Regions from separate parts of the Brevibacillus sp. WF146 genome, predicted to be linked through region 1. Evidence: riboswitches for the same ligand, from Rfam matches in the RefSeq annotation. Region 1 holds a riboswitch; each other region holds the start of a gene.
The links. A riboswitch is a leader RNA that binds a small molecule or an ion and turns the genes downstream of it on or off. The one in region 1 is predicted to bind S-adenosylmethionine.
Positions count from the first base shown of each region.

Region 2: it holds a riboswitch for S-adenosylmethionine, as region 1 does, so the genes downstream of both, A6764_RS02150 (BMP family lipoprotein) here and mtnK (S-methyl-5-thioribose kinase) in region 1, are expected to answer to the same signal.
Region 3: it holds a riboswitch for S-adenosylmethionine, as region 1 does, so the genes downstream of both, A6764_RS08020 (aminotransferase class I/II-fold pyridoxal phosphate-dependent enzyme) here and mtnK (S-methyl-5-thioribose kinase) in region 1, are expected to answer to the same signal.
Region 4: it holds a riboswitch for S-adenosylmethionine, as region 1 does, so the genes downstream of both, A6764_RS21495 (homocysteine synthase) here and mtnK (S-methyl-5-thioribose kinase) in region 1, are expected to answer to the same signal.

Region 1 is NZ_CP109943.1:938,138-942,345, reverse strand. It holds gene mtnA (S-methyl-5-thioribose-1-phosphate isomerase) at 1-974, opposite strand, end outside; gene mtnK (S-methyl-5-thioribose kinase) at 971-2,197, opposite strand; SAM riboswitch class I at 2,380-2,522, opposite strand; gene A6764_RS04505 (anti-sigma factor) at 2,613-3,788, opposite strand; gene A6764_RS04500 (RNA polymerase sigma factor) at 3,766-4,208, opposite strand, start outside.
Region 2 is NZ_CP109943.1:407,954-412,161, reverse strand. It holds gene A6764_RS02155 (ABC transporter ATP-binding protein) at 1-967, opposite strand, end outside; gene A6764_RS02150 (BMP family lipoprotein) at 1,045-2,073, opposite strand; SAM riboswitch class I at 2,308-2,418, opposite strand; gene A6764_RS02145 (methyl-accepting chemotaxis protein) at 2,506-3,987, opposite strand.
Region 3 is NZ_CP109943.1:1,625,522-1,629,729, reverse strand. It holds gene A6764_RS08025 (trans-sulfuration enzyme family protein) at 1-842, opposite strand, end outside; gene A6764_RS08020 (aminotransferase class I/II-fold pyridoxal phosphate-dependent enzyme) at 839-2,005, opposite strand; SAM riboswitch class I at 2,102-2,216, opposite strand; gene A6764_RS08015 (pyridoxamine 5'-phosphate oxidase family protein) at 2,306-2,764, opposite strand; gene A6764_RS08010 (DUF5665 domain-containing protein) at 2,915-3,247, shown strand; gene A6764_RS08005 (hypothetical protein) at 3,251-4,208, opposite strand, start outside.
Region 4 is NZ_CP109943.1:4,322,402-4,326,609, forward strand. It holds gene chrA (chromate efflux transporter) at 1-28, shown strand, start outside; gene A6764_RS21480 (SCO family protein) at 252-866, opposite strand; gene A6764_RS21485 (rhodanese-like domain-containing protein) at 946-1,260, opposite strand; partial or broken gene A6764_RS21490 (GNAT family N-acetyltransferase) at 1,619-2,194, opposite strand; SAM riboswitch class I at 2,289-2,399, shown strand; gene A6764_RS21495 (homocysteine synthase) at 2,496-3,797, shown strand; gene A6764_RS21500 (AAA family ATPase) at 4,164-4,208, shown strand, end outside.

The DNA of each region.
Region 1 (4,208 bases):
CGGGCCGGAGTGACGTCAAACGCGGGATTGTACACCTTGATGCCGTCCGGGGCCACCTGTTTGCCCAATCCGTGCGTAATCTCCACCGCCGGCCGCTCCTCGATCGGAATGTCCGCACCCGTCGGCGTGTCGAGATCGACCGAAGACAGCGGGGCCGCCACGTAAAACGGAATGCCGTGCGCGTGTGCCAGAACCGCCACGCCGTAGGTCCCGATCTTGTTGGCGACGTCGCCGTTGGCCGCCACGCGGTCCGTGCCGACGATGACCGCCTGCACCTTGCCCTGGGCCATCACCATCGCCGCCATGTTGTCGCAGATCAGCGTGACGTCGATGCCCGCCTGCTGCAGCTCGTAGGCGGTGAGGCGCGCCCCCTGCAGCACCGGCCGGGTCTCGTCGGCGTACACTTTCAGGTTCCAGCCGCGCTCCTTGGCGAGGTAGAGCGGGGCCGTCGCCGTACCGTAGGCCGCGGTCGCGAGCGCACCCGGATTGCAGTGCGTCAGGATGCCCATGCCGTCTTTCAACAGGGTGAGCAGGTGCTCTCCGATTCGGCGGCACACTTCCGCGTCTTCCCGCTGGATGGACAGGGCTTCGTCCAGAACCGCCGCCTTCAGCTCTGCCACCGGTTTGCCGGCTTCGCGCTGCACGCGGGCCTTGATCCTGTCCAGGGCCCAGAACAGGTTGACCGCCGTCGGGCGGGAAGTGCCGAGGTAGTCGGCCTGCTCGCTCAAATGATGCCAAAACGCCTCAAAATCGTTGGCGTCGCTGCTGCGGACGCCGAGATACAAGCCGTAGGCGGCCGCCATGCCGATGGCGGGCGCCCCGCGCACCTGCAGATGGCGGATGGCTGCCCACACTTCCTCCGAAGTGGTCAGCGTCAGGTAGATCGTTTCAACGGGCAGCCGGGTCTGGTCCAGCAGGACGAGCGCGTCATCCTGCCACTTGACCGGCGCAAATGGCGTGCTGGTCGTTGTCATACTGCAGCCTCCTGGTCGTATCGTGCGGTAACCGTCCGAACGATGTCTGTGATGTCTGTCGATACCTCCACGCCGTTCCGCTCCAGAATCAGCGCCTGGCCGATCGCCAGCGCCAGCCGCTCCGCTTCCGCGCGGGTCTGATCGTCGGCGATGCTGTTCAGGTCGGCGACGCCCGCCAACCCGATGACGCGGCGCAGGATTTTGCAGCCGGCGAAGCCCGCCGCGTCCCGGATCAGCCGCTGCACGTAGCTCTGCCAGAAGCCTTCGGTGTGGGCGCTGCGCTCTTTCGCCTGTTTGTGCCAGAGCTGGACGAACTGGGAGACAAACTCGTTCCAGACGTCTTCCACCGTCGCCAACAGATATTCGCGATAGGCCTCCCGCTTTCCTGTATCCGGCTGCAGGCCGTGCTGGCCCGCGTAGTTCAGCAGCAGGTTGGCGATCACCGCGCCGATGTCGAAGCCGATCGGGCCGTAGTAGGCGAATTCGGGGTCGATCACCTTGATCGACGTCGGCGAAATGAAGATGCTGCCGGTATGCAGGTCGCCGTGCACCAGCGCCTCCGCCCGGGTGAGGAAATCGTACTTGAGCTTGGCGATTTCCAGCTTCAGCGGCTTGTTGTTCCAGATCGCCTCCACCTCCCGCCGGATCAGCGGGTTGAAGCTGTTGGTCGGCGCGTCTTCGTAGGGATCGGTGAAGACGAGGTCTTCAGTAATTTTGCATAATTCCGGATTTATGAATCTTCCGACGAGCGCTTTTTTGTCGTAGGGATGCGCCCCCAAATCGGACGTGTAAAACAGCGTATGGGCGAGAAAGCGGCCGATCTGTTTGGCGAACAGCGGGTAGCGGTTGCCCGCGATCAAGCCTTTTCGCATGATCACGTGGTCGCTGACGTCTTCCATCACCGTCAGGGCCAGCTCCTCGTCAAAGTGATACACCTCCGGCACGAGATCCGGCACGTATTTGTGCTGGATGCGCAGCGCCTCGCTTTCGATCCGGGCGCGGTCCAGCGTGAGCGGCCAGGATTCGCCCACCACGCGGGCGTAGGGCAGCGCCTGCTTGACGACGACGCTTTTGCCCGTCGCTTCCTCCCGGATGTGGAACACCAGGTTGAGATTGCCGTCGCCGATCTCCCGGCTGGTCAGTTCCGCTTCCGCCGCAAACAGGTCCGGCAGTTGTTTTACGTACTGCACTGCTTCTTGTTCGCTCAATGCGCGATACGCCATGGTTCAATTCCCCTCTCCTTCGGCAGATGCCGCTTGTCTTCACATTTCCGGTGTGTCTATTCAGTGGCCGCCGGGCGGCGCGTGAACCGCTGCCGCCTCCAGCCAGAGCATTCCGCACATGCAAAAAGACCTCTTTTCCCGAAGAATAGAGGTCTGTCCGTACGCGTCTGCGTGTCGTCTCCCCCTTATCTTCCAGAATACTTTTGTTTCTGCAGGAATTAGCACCGTGCACGCGCTGCACGTCCGTCGCCGGAAGCGCTCGGACAGCGTCATGTCGGTTGCCGGGTTTCATCGGGCCAGTCCCTCCACCTTCTCTGGATAAGGTATCCAACGTATGCGGTTTTGACGTTTGTTTGAATCATACAACCCCGGTTTCGCGCTGTCAACACCCTTTTTTGGGTGAAATGTCCAGTCTTCACGGACTGGTCCGCTGGCCCGAGGCACTCGGCCGGTCCCAGTTCCACCAGTCGATCCGGCCCACGAAGGCAGCCGTGATCGACGGCTCCTGCCGCAGCTTGAGCAGTTCCTTGACAGGGCCCGTCACGACCGCCCCGTAGAGGCGCACACCGTTCTGCTGCAGGTAGCGGCAGCGTTCCTCGATGCGCAGCCGGTTTCCGGCGGTCACAAGCCGCTCGCCAATGGCGTTCGTCAGCCGTTCCTGTCCCGCGAGATACTCCATTTCCGCCAGGTACGCCCGGGCGCGCCGCTCACCTTCGCCATGTGCCTGAATCGGCGCTTCGCCGTAATCGAGTTCTCTTTCCGCGTATCCCCACACGTCACCGGCCGACAGCAGCAGACTGCCTTCCGCCGCGTCCGGATGGTTTCGCTCCTGCCCCGTGTCCACGGCGAACCAGGTGGTATCCAAGTCGTAGCTGGAAAGCAGGGCGTAGTACTCATCATGGGTCAGCAGCCGGTCAAACGAGACGGCGAGCTGCGCCACCGTTCCCTCTGGCAGCTTTTCCAGCGCGTTCCAGGCGGGATTTCTGCGGAAGGCGCTTTCTTCCCGATCGGCCGCTGACGACGGAAAGAGAAAAAAGAGCCGCTCTTTCCGCAAACCGTCGGTCCATGCCGGCTTCGCGGAAATGATCGAGAAGACGTTGCTGATCGAAAAGGTTCCGGCGTTCTGATCGTCTCCCCCCACCTGTTCACGCAGTTCCATGTTTATCTCCCCGTACAGAAATCCGATTTGCGAACCGCTGCTGCCCACCGTGAGCCCCGGCTGGGTAAAGTGCACCATGTCCCGGGCCACCCGGTAGGTGTCCTCGTGCAAATACCAGCCGATCCACCCGTTGGCAAACATCAGGACCGCCCCGACGAGAAGCGAGATGCCCACCGTGTAAGCCGCGTTGCCCAGCCTGTGGCGCCATTTGCTGCGGCGGAGGATGGCGCGCTGCGTCTCTTCGGACAGCACGTCCGTTTCTCTCTCCTCCTGTCCGCCGCTGCCCAGCAGCAGCTCCTCCAATCGTTCCGCATACAGCTCGTCCGCTGCGATCCTCGCACGGAAAGAGGCGGCTTCTTCCTCCGTCATTTCACCGCGCAGATATGCCAGCAGTTCCCGTTCCCGCTCTTCATTTGCCTTGTCCGTCGTCATGTTCATCCCTCCACATTCTGCGTAGTGTTTGCCGCCCGCGAAACAATGAGCGCTTTACGTCCGCCGCGTCGATGCCCAGCACCTCGGCGATTTCCGCGTAGCTGAGCTGTCCGCAATGCAGCAGGATCACCTGTTTTTGCTTCTCCGGCAGCCGGTCCAGGCACGTCCGCAGCGATGACCACGCCTCTTGGCTCAGCAGCGCCCGCACCGGGTCCGCCGCCGCCCCGTCCGGCTGTTCCGGGATCGTCTCCACCAATCGCCACGGACGCTTCTTCCGCCTCCGATGCCAGTCCACAAACGTGTGGTAGGCCGCCTTGAACAGCCAGGGGCGCACCTTTTCCCCCCGGTAGGCATCCAGGTATTGATACGCCCGGAAAAAGGTCTCCTGCGTCAGGTCTTCCGCCTGCACCCGGTCACCGG
Region 2 (4,208 bases), 530 kb from region 1:
CCGGACGGTTGGTGACGTCTTTTCCGCCCAGCAGCACCCTGCCCGCCGTGATCGGCCGCAGCCCGGTGATGGCCTGCAGCAGCTCCGACTGGCCGTTGCCCGAGACCCCGGCGATTCCGACGATTTCCCCGTGGTGCACGGTAAAAGCAACGCCGTCCACGATCGTCTGCCTGTCGCGAACGGTCAGGTTTTCCACCTGCAGGAGCGGCCCGCCGGCCAGGCTCACCCGCTCGCTCAATGGCTGCAGCTCGCGGCCCACCATCAGCCGGGCCAGTTCGTCCACGCTGGTCTCCTGCCGGGAAACGGTCCCGGTCACCCGGCCGCCGCGCAGCACCGTGATCCGGTCGGCCACCTCCATCACTTCCTTGAGCTTGTGCGTGATCAGGATGACGCTCTTGCCGCTCTCCGCCAGGTGGCGTATCGTCTGCAGCAGTTCCTTTACCTCCAGCGGCGTCAGGACGGCGGTCGGCTCGTCCAGTACGATGATGTCCGCTCCCTGGTACAGCACCTTGAGAATCTCCACGCGCTGCTGTTCCCCGACCGAGCATTGGGATACCCGGGCGGTCACGTCGATCGGGATGCGGTAGCGCTCGCTGAGGGCCCGCACCGCCTCCACCGCTTCCTTGCGCCGGAACAGGCCGGCGCGCTGCGGTTCATAGCCGATGACGATGTTCTCCGCCACGCTGAAATCGGCAAACAGCATGAAGTGCTGGTGCACCATCCCGATGCCGTGTTTGATCGCGTCGTCGGGGCCGCGAAAGACCACCGGCCGGCCGTTCAGCACGATCTCCCCGGACGTGGGCTGTTCCATGCCGTACAGCATCCGCATCAGGGTGGTTTTGCCGGCGCCGTTCTCCCCGACGATGGCGTGGACTTCGCCGGCCCGCAGGGTGAACGACACATTGTCGTTGGCCGTAAAATCGCCGTACCTTTTCGTCATGTTACGCATTTCCAGACGGTACGCCATCCCGTTCTTCCCTCCTTTTTCCTGTTGGCCCGTTGCAACAGGAAACCGACTACCACAGTAGTCGGTCGCCGTCTCGTTTACTGCTGCAGCGGATCGGGCACCTTGCGCGTACCCGCCACGATCTCGTCCTTGATCGCTTTCACCTTGTTGACGATCTCTTCGCCGATGAACTGATGGAGCGGCGTCTTGCTCTCGCGCGTGACGTAGGTGACGCCGACGCCGTCTTCCTTCAGGCCGTACGTTTGCACGCCTGGTTTCAGGCTGCCGTTTACAAACGCCTTTACCGTTTCGTAAGCGGCCGTGTCGGTTCCTTTCAACTGGGACAGGACGATGTGTTCCGGATCGATGCCGGTGCGGTCGACGTCCTGGCCGGAGGTGTAGAAGCCTTTTTCCTTGGCCGCTTCAAACACGCCCAGGTCGCCTACGGCAGCGGCCCCGTAGATGAAGTCGGCTCCCTTGTTTGCCTGCAGCAGGGCCAGCTCCTTGGCTTTCGCCGGGTCGTTGAAGCTGCCGACGTAGTTGACGAAGACCTCTGCCTTCGGATTGGTCGCTTTCAGTCCTTCCTGGAAGCCGACCGTCCACTTTTTCAGAAGCGGAATGTCCATCGCCGCGACGATGCCCACCTTGTTGGTCTTGGTCGCCAGGCCGGCCGCCGCTCCCATCAGGTAGGCGGCTTCATGCTCGCGAAAGACCACGCTGCGGACGTTCGGCAGGTCCACGACGGTATCGATGATTGCAAACATGCGGTCCGGGTTTTCCGCCGCCACTTTTTTCAGCGCGTCCTCCGATTCAAACGACGACGTAATGATCAAATCGTAATTCTCCGCCACGGCCGCGCGGATGTTCTCCTCGATGGCGGCGTGGTCGGTCGACTCGATGGTTTTCACATCGACGCCAAATTCCTGCGCTGCTTTCTTGGCTCCCTCGTCCATCTGCTGGAAGAACGGGTTGACTCCGATCTTCTCCGGAAGAACCAGCGCAACCCGCTTCTTCGCGCCGCCATCCTGGCCCCCGGCTTGTCCCTTGTCCTCCGGTGCGCCGCCACCCGCCGCACATCCGGCGGCCAGTACGGCAAACGTCATCAATGCCAACAGGTACTTTTTCATGCTGCTCTCTCCTATCCAGTGACAAAAGTTTCGATTTTGCGATTCTCATACCGGTAATTTACAGGTTTTTATCAAAAATATCAAGAAAAAACACGAATATTTTGCTATAGAAACACAAGAACGTTCGACTTATTCCCCCTTTTTTTCCACAAGAGGCACTTCCATGGAAACCCTGCTGACGGTATGAAAAAAACTCTTCCCGGAGGAAGAGTTTGCCAATTATCGCCAACCTCTTCCTCATCTGTCAAAACCCACGGGTTTTGCAGGAATTGGCACCTTTCTGTACCGGGGTACAGTGGTTGCCGGGCTTCATCGGGCCAGTCCCTCCGCCTCTCTTGATAAGGTAAGGTGAATCCGCTATCCAGTTGTAATGTCTCTTATTCTAGCAAAAGGAAAGCAAAATGCAAATGATTTTTTTGTCATTTCGAAACATTACGTTTGTTGGTCCCGAAACGACTGCTGCAGTTTGCGCGACAGCGCGTTCAGCTCGCCCAGCTCCTCCGTGATTTCCCGCACCTTCTGATGCTGGTTTTCCGCCGTGGCGAACAGCTCTTCCAGATTGGCCACCGATTGTTCCGTCACGGCCGTAATCGTCGACATCTCGGCGGCCACCTCTCCGGAGCGCAGCTTCACCCTGTCCATGCTGGAGCGCACGTGCTCGACGGCCTGCAAAAACGATTCCATCCCGGCCCGAACCGCCTCGATGGAGGTGACGGTCTGAACGGCCAGCTCCTGTCCCTTGGCCACCGACGTTTCCCCGTTGCTCATGTGGCGCACGGCGTTTTCGCTCTCCTGGTGCAGCGACTGCAGGATTTCGGCAATCTCCTGGGTGGCTGTGGCGCTTTGCTCGGCCAGCTTTCGCACCTCGTCGGCCACCACGGCGAAGCCGCGTCCGTGTTCCCCGGCCCGGGCCGATTCGATCGCCGCGTTGAGCGCCAGCAGGTTGGTCTGGGTCGCGATCTGGTTGATCGTCTGCACGATCTCCTCCACCCGGTTGGCCTGCCGGTTCAGCTCGCGGATGGTGGACGAGGCCACGTTGACCGCCTGCACGATCTGCTCCATCTGCCGCGACAGCTCGTTCATCATGCCGATGCTGTCGGTGAGGCGGCGGTTGTTCTGATCGGCCTCCGCCTTCATCGCGTTGGCCTGCTCGTTGACCGCCACGATCTCGTGGTCGATCGACTGGACTTCCTCCTCGATCTTCACCGTGGAGTTGGCCTGTGCCTCCATCCCCGTCGCCACTTCGCGGAACGCGATCATCATCTCGTCCGTGTTCCGTTTGGTCGTCTCCGCGTGCTCATGCACGTGCTCCGACGTGCGGTCGAGCTGTTCCGTCACCAGTCGGATGTGGCCCAACAGCTCCGCCAGCCGCTGTTCCTTTTCCTCCGCTTCCCGCCGCGCCGCCTCCGCTTTGCTCAGCGAGGCTTGTCCGGCCAGACACAGGTAGGTCAAGCCGGCGATCATCAGCACAACGGACACGAGGTGCAGGATCAGGTTGACCTCCGTCCGGCCTTCGTCGAACATGTCGTAGAAACCGGTGTAAAACCCGACAAACGTCGCCGCGATCTGGACAATCCCGGCGGAGACGACCAGCTTCCAGTCCAGATAGGCCGCGAGGAAGCCGAGCACGATGAAGGAAAGGAACGCCGTCTCCGGGTAAGACGTAAAGTGGTCGAACGCGATGGAGTAATACATAAAGCCGATCGCCACCAGGTAGCGAATCACGTAACTGCCTTTGCGGATGAAGTAGTACGGCGAAACGATCAGCGTCACCAGCAGGCCCAGCGATGTCAGCTTCCAGAAGTTCACGCCCTCCTGATACGCGATCCATCCGGCCAGCCACAGATGATTCCAGAGAATAAAGATCATGAAGCCTTCTTTGTTGGTCAAGGTGTTGCGGACCAATTGAAACATGGTCTGAAGCATAAGTTCCTCCTTTACCTCCCGTGTGTCTGGATACAGCTCTCTTTTGTCATTATATCCTGAAAAATCTTCCAAATACTATCGGGTACATGGAAAACATGTGAAAAAAGTTCTAACGCGCCCGTAGTGCTGCCGGACCAGAAGGGGTTCCGCAATGACCGTTTGGCCCCCTTGCGAATAGGCTGATGCAGGGAACGCATTTTTCAGGAAGG
Region 3 (4,208 bases), 690 kb from region 1:
TCGTGTTCCGGCAATCCGGTGTAGTAGACGCGGCTGACCGCCGGGTGTGTGGAAAGCCAACGGGCCAGCTTTTCCGCCGTCTGCGTGCTGACGTCCAGGCGCGCTTTTAAGGACTTCAACCCGCGCAGCACCAGCCAGGAATCCTGCACGCCGAGGATCGCTCCCATGCCGTTTTGGATCATGTAGAGCTGCTCGCCCAACGCCGCCTCCCTGGTCACGGCCAACCCCGCCACGACGTCGCTGTGGCCGCCGATGAACTTGGTCGCGCTGTGGATCACCACGTCCGCGCCCAACTCCAGCGGCCGCTGATAGTACGGCGTCATGAACGTATTGTCCACGATCACGAGCAGTCCCCGCTGTTGCGCCAGCGCGCAGACAGCGGCGATATCCGTCACTTTCAGCGTCGGGTTGGACGGGGTTTCCAGGTAGATGCCCTTGGTCTCGGGACGGATGGCCGCTTCCACCTGCTCCAGCGAGGTGGTATCGACAAAGCTGACGGTGATCCCCATGCGGGAAAGAACCTTGGTCAAGAAGCGGTAGGTGCCGCCGTACACGTCCTCCGCCACCACGACGTGATCCCCGGCGGAGAACAGCATGAACACGCTGGAGATGGCCGCCATGCCGGAAGCAAAGGCGAATCCGCGCTCACCTCCCTCCAGGACGGCGATCGCCTCTTCCAGGGCATGCCGGGTGGGATTGCCCGAACGGGCGTAATCGTAGACACCGGGCCGGTCCAGATCGGCCTGATGAAAGGTGGACGCCTGATAAATGGGCACCGAGGCCGCCCCTGTCACCGGGTCAATACAACTGGTGCCGTGCAGCAGTTTGGTGGCAAAGTTCATCGTACACTCCCTCCCGCCACTGCGAGACTGGCATCCAGCGCCTGACACACATCGGCGATCAGGTCGTCGGGATGTTCGATCCCGACCGACAGCCGCAGCAGCCGGTCGCACACGCCCACGTACTCGCGGATCTCCTGCGGGATGTCGGCATGGGTCTGCGTCGCCGGATAGGTGCACAGCGACTCCACGCCGCCCAGGCTTTCCGCAAACGATACGATCCGCAGCCGCTCCAGAAACGGCGCCACCTGATCAGCCGAGCGGAGGCGGAACGAGACCATCCCGCTGAACCCGCTGGCCTGCCTGCGCTGCACCTCGTAACCGGGGTGCTCCGCCAAGCCGGGATAAAAGACGTCCGTCACGGCAGGGTGTTCCCGCAGTTTCTGCGCAATCGCATAGGCGTTTGCCTGATGGCGTTCCATCCGCAGGGCCAGGGTCTTCATCCCCCGCAGCAGCAGCCAACAGTCCTGGGGACCCAGCACCGCTCCGATGGAATTGTGCAAAAACCGGATCTTTTCGGACAACTCCTCGCCCTTTGTGACGATCAGTCCGGCGAGGACGTCGTTGTGTCCGCCGAGGTATTTGGTCGCGCTGTGCAGCACCAGGTCGGCCCCCAACCCCAGCGGCCGCTGACAGTAGGGCGTCATGAACGTGTTGTCCACAATGGTCAACAGCCCGTTCCGCTTGGCCACCTCCGCCACCGCCGCGATGTCGGTGATCTGCATCAGGGGATTGGTCGGCGTTTCCACAAAGACAGCCCGCGTCTCTGGGCGAATCGCTTCTTCCAAGTTCTTCACGTCGCGCAGGTCGACGTAGCTGAAGCGAAGCCCGTAGCGTGAGAGCACCTGCTCGAACAACCGGTACGTCCCGCCGTACAGATCGAGCGATACGACCAGGTGATCTCCCTGGGAGAACAGCCCCATGACCGTGTGAACCGCCGCCATGCCCGAAGCGCAGGCAAACCCGGCGTCTCCCCCTTCCGCTTCGGCAATCGCCTGCTCCAGCACCGTCCGGGTCGGGTTGGCCGTGCGCGTGTAATCGTATCCCGTGCTCTGACCGAGGGCGGGATGGCGATACGCGGTGGCGTAGTAGACGGGAAAGCTGATCGCTCCGGTCCGTTCGTCTTTGGCGACGCCCGCCTGTACCAATTTTGTCTCCAGATGCATGTGGATCTCTCCCTCCAACGAATTGGCCGAGGGCAATGAAAAAAGCCCTCTTTTCTCTGAAAAGAAGGCTTTGTTTACGCTCACGTAAGCAAATCCTTCTCATCTTTCAGAGCGTTTACACTCTGCAGGAATTAGCACCAGTATCCCCTGTACACAGGTGATTGGTTGCCGGGCATCATCGGGCCAGTCCCTCCGCCTCTCTGGATAAGAAGTTTGCTATGCAATTTGCTTTTGGTTGACCTTATACTACCGGAATCGGAAGTACCTGTCAACCCGTTTTTCCATCTCGTTGGTACCCGATCACTGTGCGTTCCTTAATGCGGTCATCACCTGGTTGTCCAGCTTGGCCGCCGCATTTTTGTCGTACGTCTTTTCATATTGGGGCTCGACCGAGATGCGGGAGCCGTAGAACATCACGTCGCGAACCGCCTCGATGGCCACTTCCACCATGGCCAGCTTCAGCGGAACATTCTCCATCCGCTCCGTTTTGATCGTCGCCCTGCCGTTGATGGCATAGGAGGAACCAGCCCCGATCAAATGCAGCACCACCTGCGGTTCCTTGGCAATGTTGGCCAAAATGCGGGAGCGGTTGTCTACCGCGAAACGGATCAACTGCGGCGTCGGCGCAAACGTCCAGGAAAGGGAACTGAGCGACGGAGCGCCGGTCTCGTGGTCGATGGTCCCGAGTGTGAGAAAACGCTCCTGCTGCAAAAGCGCGAACAGTTCCTCCGAAAGCGTTTGGGAAACGGTTTCAGCCATTCCGATGCCTCCTTGAAAAGGGAATGTACGTCTATTGTACCCACCCGCCTGGCGATAGGCAAACCTTTCCGTCCGGCGCCTTGATTCTCCACCGTTTTTTTCCTACACTGATACGTAATGGGAACGATCGCGAGACAGGAGGAGAGCCGCATGCCCCCATCCCCCACCGACCGCTTGCTGGCCAAGATCGACGAACTGCTGGCAGAGCTTCAGGAAGTGCGCAAACTGAACGAACGGATGGACAAAATCGCCCTCTTTCTGGAGGATATCCGTCTGGCCGACGTGATTCAAAACTATACGGCCCCGAGCAAGCTGCTGTGGATCAACTTCCTCGCAGGTCTTGCCCGGGGCCTGGGATTGACGATCGGCACGGCCATTGTCCTGGCGCTGCTCGGCTCCTTCCTCAGCCAGTTCCTGTCCGTCCCGATCATCGGCGATTACATCCGCCAGTTGATCGATTACGTGCAAGCCTATCGGCCGTAAGCCTTACTCGTCATCGTCCTCGTCGCGGTCGTCGCCGTCTTTATGGTTGTTCTTGCCGCCATGGTTGTCCTCGTCGTCATTGCCGTGCTTTTTCCAATAGCCGTAGGCGTTGCCTTTCGAATGCTTATCCTTGTCCTTGCCTTCCCCCTTGCCTTCCTCGTCGTCATCGCCGTTGACCGGCGTTTTGTGCGGAATGTCGGCTTGGGCCACGAGCTTGCCGTCCAGGTACAGCTCGAGGTGTACCGCTTTCGCGTTGTAGGAGCGGTTTTTGTAGCTCAGTTTCACCTCAAACTCGTCGCCATCCACCTTTACCTCGTGCTTTTTGCCGTCCGGCGCCACGACGTACAGCTTCACCTTGCCCTTGCCGCCCTCATCGTCGAGGCCGTCAATGCTTCCTTTCACGCGAATCTGTTTCTCTTTTGCATTAATCGAAGCGGTTCCCTCGATGCGGTAGCTGTGCGGCTTGTCGCTGTCAGCGGCGTTGATTACCTTCAGCTCCACCGATTCGGAATCGATTTTCTTTCCGGCCTTGTAGGCTTCGACCAGCGCCTTGCCTTTGCCGGCCTGTACACCCTTCAGGGTGACGGAGTAAGAGCCGACGCCTTTCCACAGCTTTTTCACGTCCGCCTCTTTGGTTTTGCCGTCGTACTTCACGACCACCTTGTCCGCTTCCTGGCTGATGATGCCGTTTACTTTCAGTTCCTGTTTGTTCCCATCCAACAGCGCCAAGGCGTGAATCAGCACGTCGGTCTCCACGGCGGTTCCCGTGTTTACCTGCAGCTTGCGGGTTTCCACCAACTTGTCGCCCACGTACGCCTTGACCGTCGCGTACTGCGGCGTGGCGCTTACGATAGCGGAAAAGCTGACGGTGAACGTATCCTCCGCGGTGGGAACGACTTCGATCGTGCCGCCGTTCGGCTTGTCGACGACCACTTTGGTCACATTGTCGGACACTTTCCCT
Region 4 (4,208 bases), 1.1 Mb from region 1:
TGTCGGTCTGGCGGCGGCTTATATGTGACGGAGACAGTCAAAGCCATCCGTTTGGAAGAGACCCGCTGAACAGCCAATGTGCCGCAGGGAACCCCGTGATTCCCGAAGAGGGCCGCCCATGAAACAGATGAACCCGCCCCCGGAACCGCGAACATCAGGTCCGGCAGAGGCGGGTTTTTTTACGGAAAATGATTTCCGGCAGGGCCGGCCCGCTGCGTCATGCAAAGGCCGGGGCGGCCCCGGTTGGCTGTTTAATCAGCCAACTGCTCGATGTCTTTCAGCATGTTGTCCATATCCATGTCGGACGCCATCCCGTACATGCGGCGCATGTTGCCGTCCTTGTCGACGAGGAACATGCGGGCGGTGTGGGCAAACGAACCGTCAGGCTGTTTCAGGACGGCGATGCCGAAGTCTTTGGTCACTTTTTCCACGGTCGCTTGATCGCCGCGCAGGAAGTACCAGCCGCTCTGATCGGCGCCAAACTTGTCCGCGTACGCCTTGAGCACTTCCGGCGTGTCCCGCTCCGGGTCAAAGGTGATCGTCACAAACGCCACCTTGTCTCCAAACAGCCCTTTGGCCTTCAACTGTTCCTGCATCTTGGCCATGTTAAACGTCGTGGCCGGGCAGATGTCCGGGCAGTGGGTAAAGATGAACTCCACCAGCCGGACCTTGCCGTTGGTTTCGGACAGGGTGAATGTGGACCCGTCAATGTTGTCCAGCGTAAAGTCGTTCATCTGTTTGACGACGGGGATCTGGCTCTTCTGCCAGTACTGGTAGCCGAATACCCCGACGACGAGCAGCGCCAGCACGGCGGCCGCCACGGTAAACCAGTGGCGCTGCCAGAACGACGCCTTGCCTTCGCTCATCTTGCTCTCCTCCTCATCCTGATCGCGCTGATCCCCGACAAACGGCGATCACGCGCATCTTTCTTTCTGCAGCGCTGCGTTACGCTTCCGTTTCCCCCGGCCAGGCGAGCATGCCGCCCACCATGTTGGCCGCGTCGAAGCCCAATTCCTGCAAATATTGGGTGGCCATGTGGCTGCGGGCGCCGCTTCGGCAGACCAGCACGACCGGCGTCTCCTTGTCCAGCTCGTCGACGCGATACGGCAGAAAGCCGAGCGGAATCAGTTTGGCTTCCTTAATGTGACCGCCATTCCACTCCTCCACTTCGCGTACGTCGATGACCTGCAGCTTTTCTCCCGCAGCCAGCTTCTCCATCAGCTCCTGCGGCGTGATTTCCTTTACCCCTTGATCCGCCATGTTTACTAGCCTCCTGTATCTTCATGAACGTTGATTCCATACCGCCTCCCATCATACCATACCGGCGGCTATTTTCGAACAGGCCGTCCCTGCACGGACGCGGCGTCACAACGGGAAGAGCCCGAGCCGCAGGATCAGCGACGGGATCAGCAGGAACCGGCCGGCGATCTGCGCGATCATCAGCATGGTGCTCATGGCCGGGGCTGGAGGTTACACAGTGCATCTGTATCTTTCTCATAATCACCCCTATTATAGGGCTGCCCCGGCCGGAAAGTTGTGAACGAGAGAGGGCGAAACGGTTACGCAATTGTGACGGGGAGCGCTGCGGTTCCTGCTTCAGCCCGCCGTGTACGGATTCGTCACGGACCGCTTCTCCCCTGGCCGCCCGTTCCTTTTCCGCCAGATACCGGAGAAAATCGTCCCGCTTGAAGGCGTGCAGCACACAGGGGTGCTGCTGCCGCTGCTCCAGAGCGGCGTGCTCCTCGGGATACTCGCTTTCCACGTGGAGCGTGACGTAGGGCAGCTTCTCCTGCGCTTTTTGCGAGCGGATGTTGGTCGTCCGCGCCCCGGCGAAGACGATGTCCAGGTCCAGTTCGCCAAACGCGATGGACAAAATCGCTTCCTTGGCGAGCTGGTTGTACCCTTTCCCCCAGTACGCCCGGCCCAGCCAACTGCCGATGTGACAGCGCCGCCGCTCCCTGTCGATGAACATCAGCGTGGTGACGCCGATTAACTCCTCCTTTTCATTGAAGACGACCCGGCTGACGGCTCTCCCTGCCCGCTCCTCTTCCGTAATGTGCCGGATGAACCGCTTCGTATCCTCGACCGACTGGTCCTGCAGGCTGAGCGCGCCGCTGACGGCCGGATCGGAAACCAGCGCAAACATGCGCTCCGCATAGGCCAAATCGTGTGGACGCAAGAAAACAGCAATCATGATAATTCCCCCTGACTTACTCGGAAATTTGTATTGACCGAATCCGGCTGTCCCCCTATAATACCAGATAAGCACAATTTGCAAAATTTCCACGATTTCATCAAGAGCGGCGGAGGGACAGGCCCGATGAAGCCCGGCAACCGGCAAACAAGCCTGCTTGCATGGTGCCAATTCCTGCAGAATCCCGGATTCTGAGAGATGAAACGGCCGCTTGATCGGGAATGACCGAAGCCTTCTTTCTCTCCGGAAGAAGGCTTCGTTTGTTATCCATCCTTTATCCAGGAAAGAGGGAGAGATGCCCATGTCGGACCAACGCCAGTGGAAGCCGGAAACCATCGCTCTGCACGGAGGACAGTCGCCCGATCCGGTGACGGGAGCGCGCGCCGTGCCGATTTACCAGACGACCTCGTACGTGTTTCGCGATACGGAGCACGCCGCCAACCTGTTCGGGCTGAAAGAGACGGGCAACATCTACACGCGCATCATGAACCCGACCCAGGACGTGTTTGAACAGCGGGTCGCCCTGCTGGAAGGCGGTGTCGGGGCGCTGGCCACTTCCTCCGGGCAGGCGGCGATCGCCTTTTCCATCCTCAACATCGCCCATGCCGGCGACGAAATTGTCGCCTCCAACAGCCTGTACGGCGGCACCTACAACCTCTTCTACCACACGCTGCCGCGGCTCGGCATCACCGTTCACTTCGTCGACCAATCCAACCCGGACCATTTCCGCTCCAAAATCAACGAAAAGACAAAAGCGCTGTTCCTCGAGACGATCGGCAATCCGCGCATGGACGTGGCCGACATCGAGGCGATTGCCGCGATTGGCCACGAACACGGAATTCCGCTGATCGTGGACAACACCTTTGCCACTCCGATCCTCTGCCGTCCGTTTGACCACGGAGCGGACATCGTCGTTCACTCCACCACCAAGTTCATCGGCGGACACGGCACGGCCATCGGCGGCATCATCGTCGACTCCGGCAAGTTCGACTGGAGCAGCGGCAAGTTTCCCGGCCTGACCACGCCCGACCCGAGCTACCACGGCATCGTCTACACGGAAGCGCTCGGCCCGCTGGCGTACATCGTCAAGGCCCGCGTTCAACTGCAGCGGGATATCGGGGCCGCCGTCGCGCCGTTCAACGCCTTCCTGTTTCTGCAAGGGCTGGAAACGCTGCATCTGCGCATGGAGCGGCACAGCGAAAACGCCCTGGCCGTCGCCCGCTATCTGGAGGCACATCCCGCCGTGGAGTGGGTCAGCTACCCGGGATTGGAGAGCGATCCGCACTACCGCCTGGCGCAAAAGTACCTGCCGAAAGGAGCGGGGGCCATCCTCACCTTTGGCATTCGCGGCGGCGTCGCCGAAGGGAAGAAGCTGATCGAGTCGGTCAAGCTGTTCTCCCATCTGGCCAACGTCGGCGATTCCAAGTCGCTCATCATCCATCCGGCCAGCACGACCCACCAGCAGATGTCGGAAGCGGAACAGCTCGCCGCCGGCGTCACCCCGGGCCTGATTCGCCTCTCCGTCGGCACGGAGGCGATCGACGACATTCTCGCCGATCTGGAGCAGGCGCTGAAGCAGGCGGTGCCCCAGCAGGTCGGATAAGGAACGGGTCTGGTCCGTTGGGGCGCCCCGACGCGCCCAAAGCGGCCGGGGATGGCGAGCGTCTGCGTTCGTTTGCGTCAAACAGCGAAGCGGGAGTTCCCCTTCGCTGTTTTTCTTGTTTCCGACGCCTTTTCTTCACCCTCTGTTCCCGCGGCTTTCAAGCGCCCAGTTGCTTGACTGTGCGCCGCCGATGAAGGTCGCAAACGTTCCCCCGCCGATCAGCGGCGCGCTCGTTTCAGAGGGCCGTTTTTCCGATCAGGATAATTTTATGAAGATTTGGCAAAATCAGGCGTTCCGAGGTATAATACCTTCCATACTGGAACAACCGGGTCTCGCGCCCTATTTTCCCATAAAGGAGACGTCCTCATGACCCATCGCCCTTTGGACACATTGCTGGAAAGCGTCAACCGC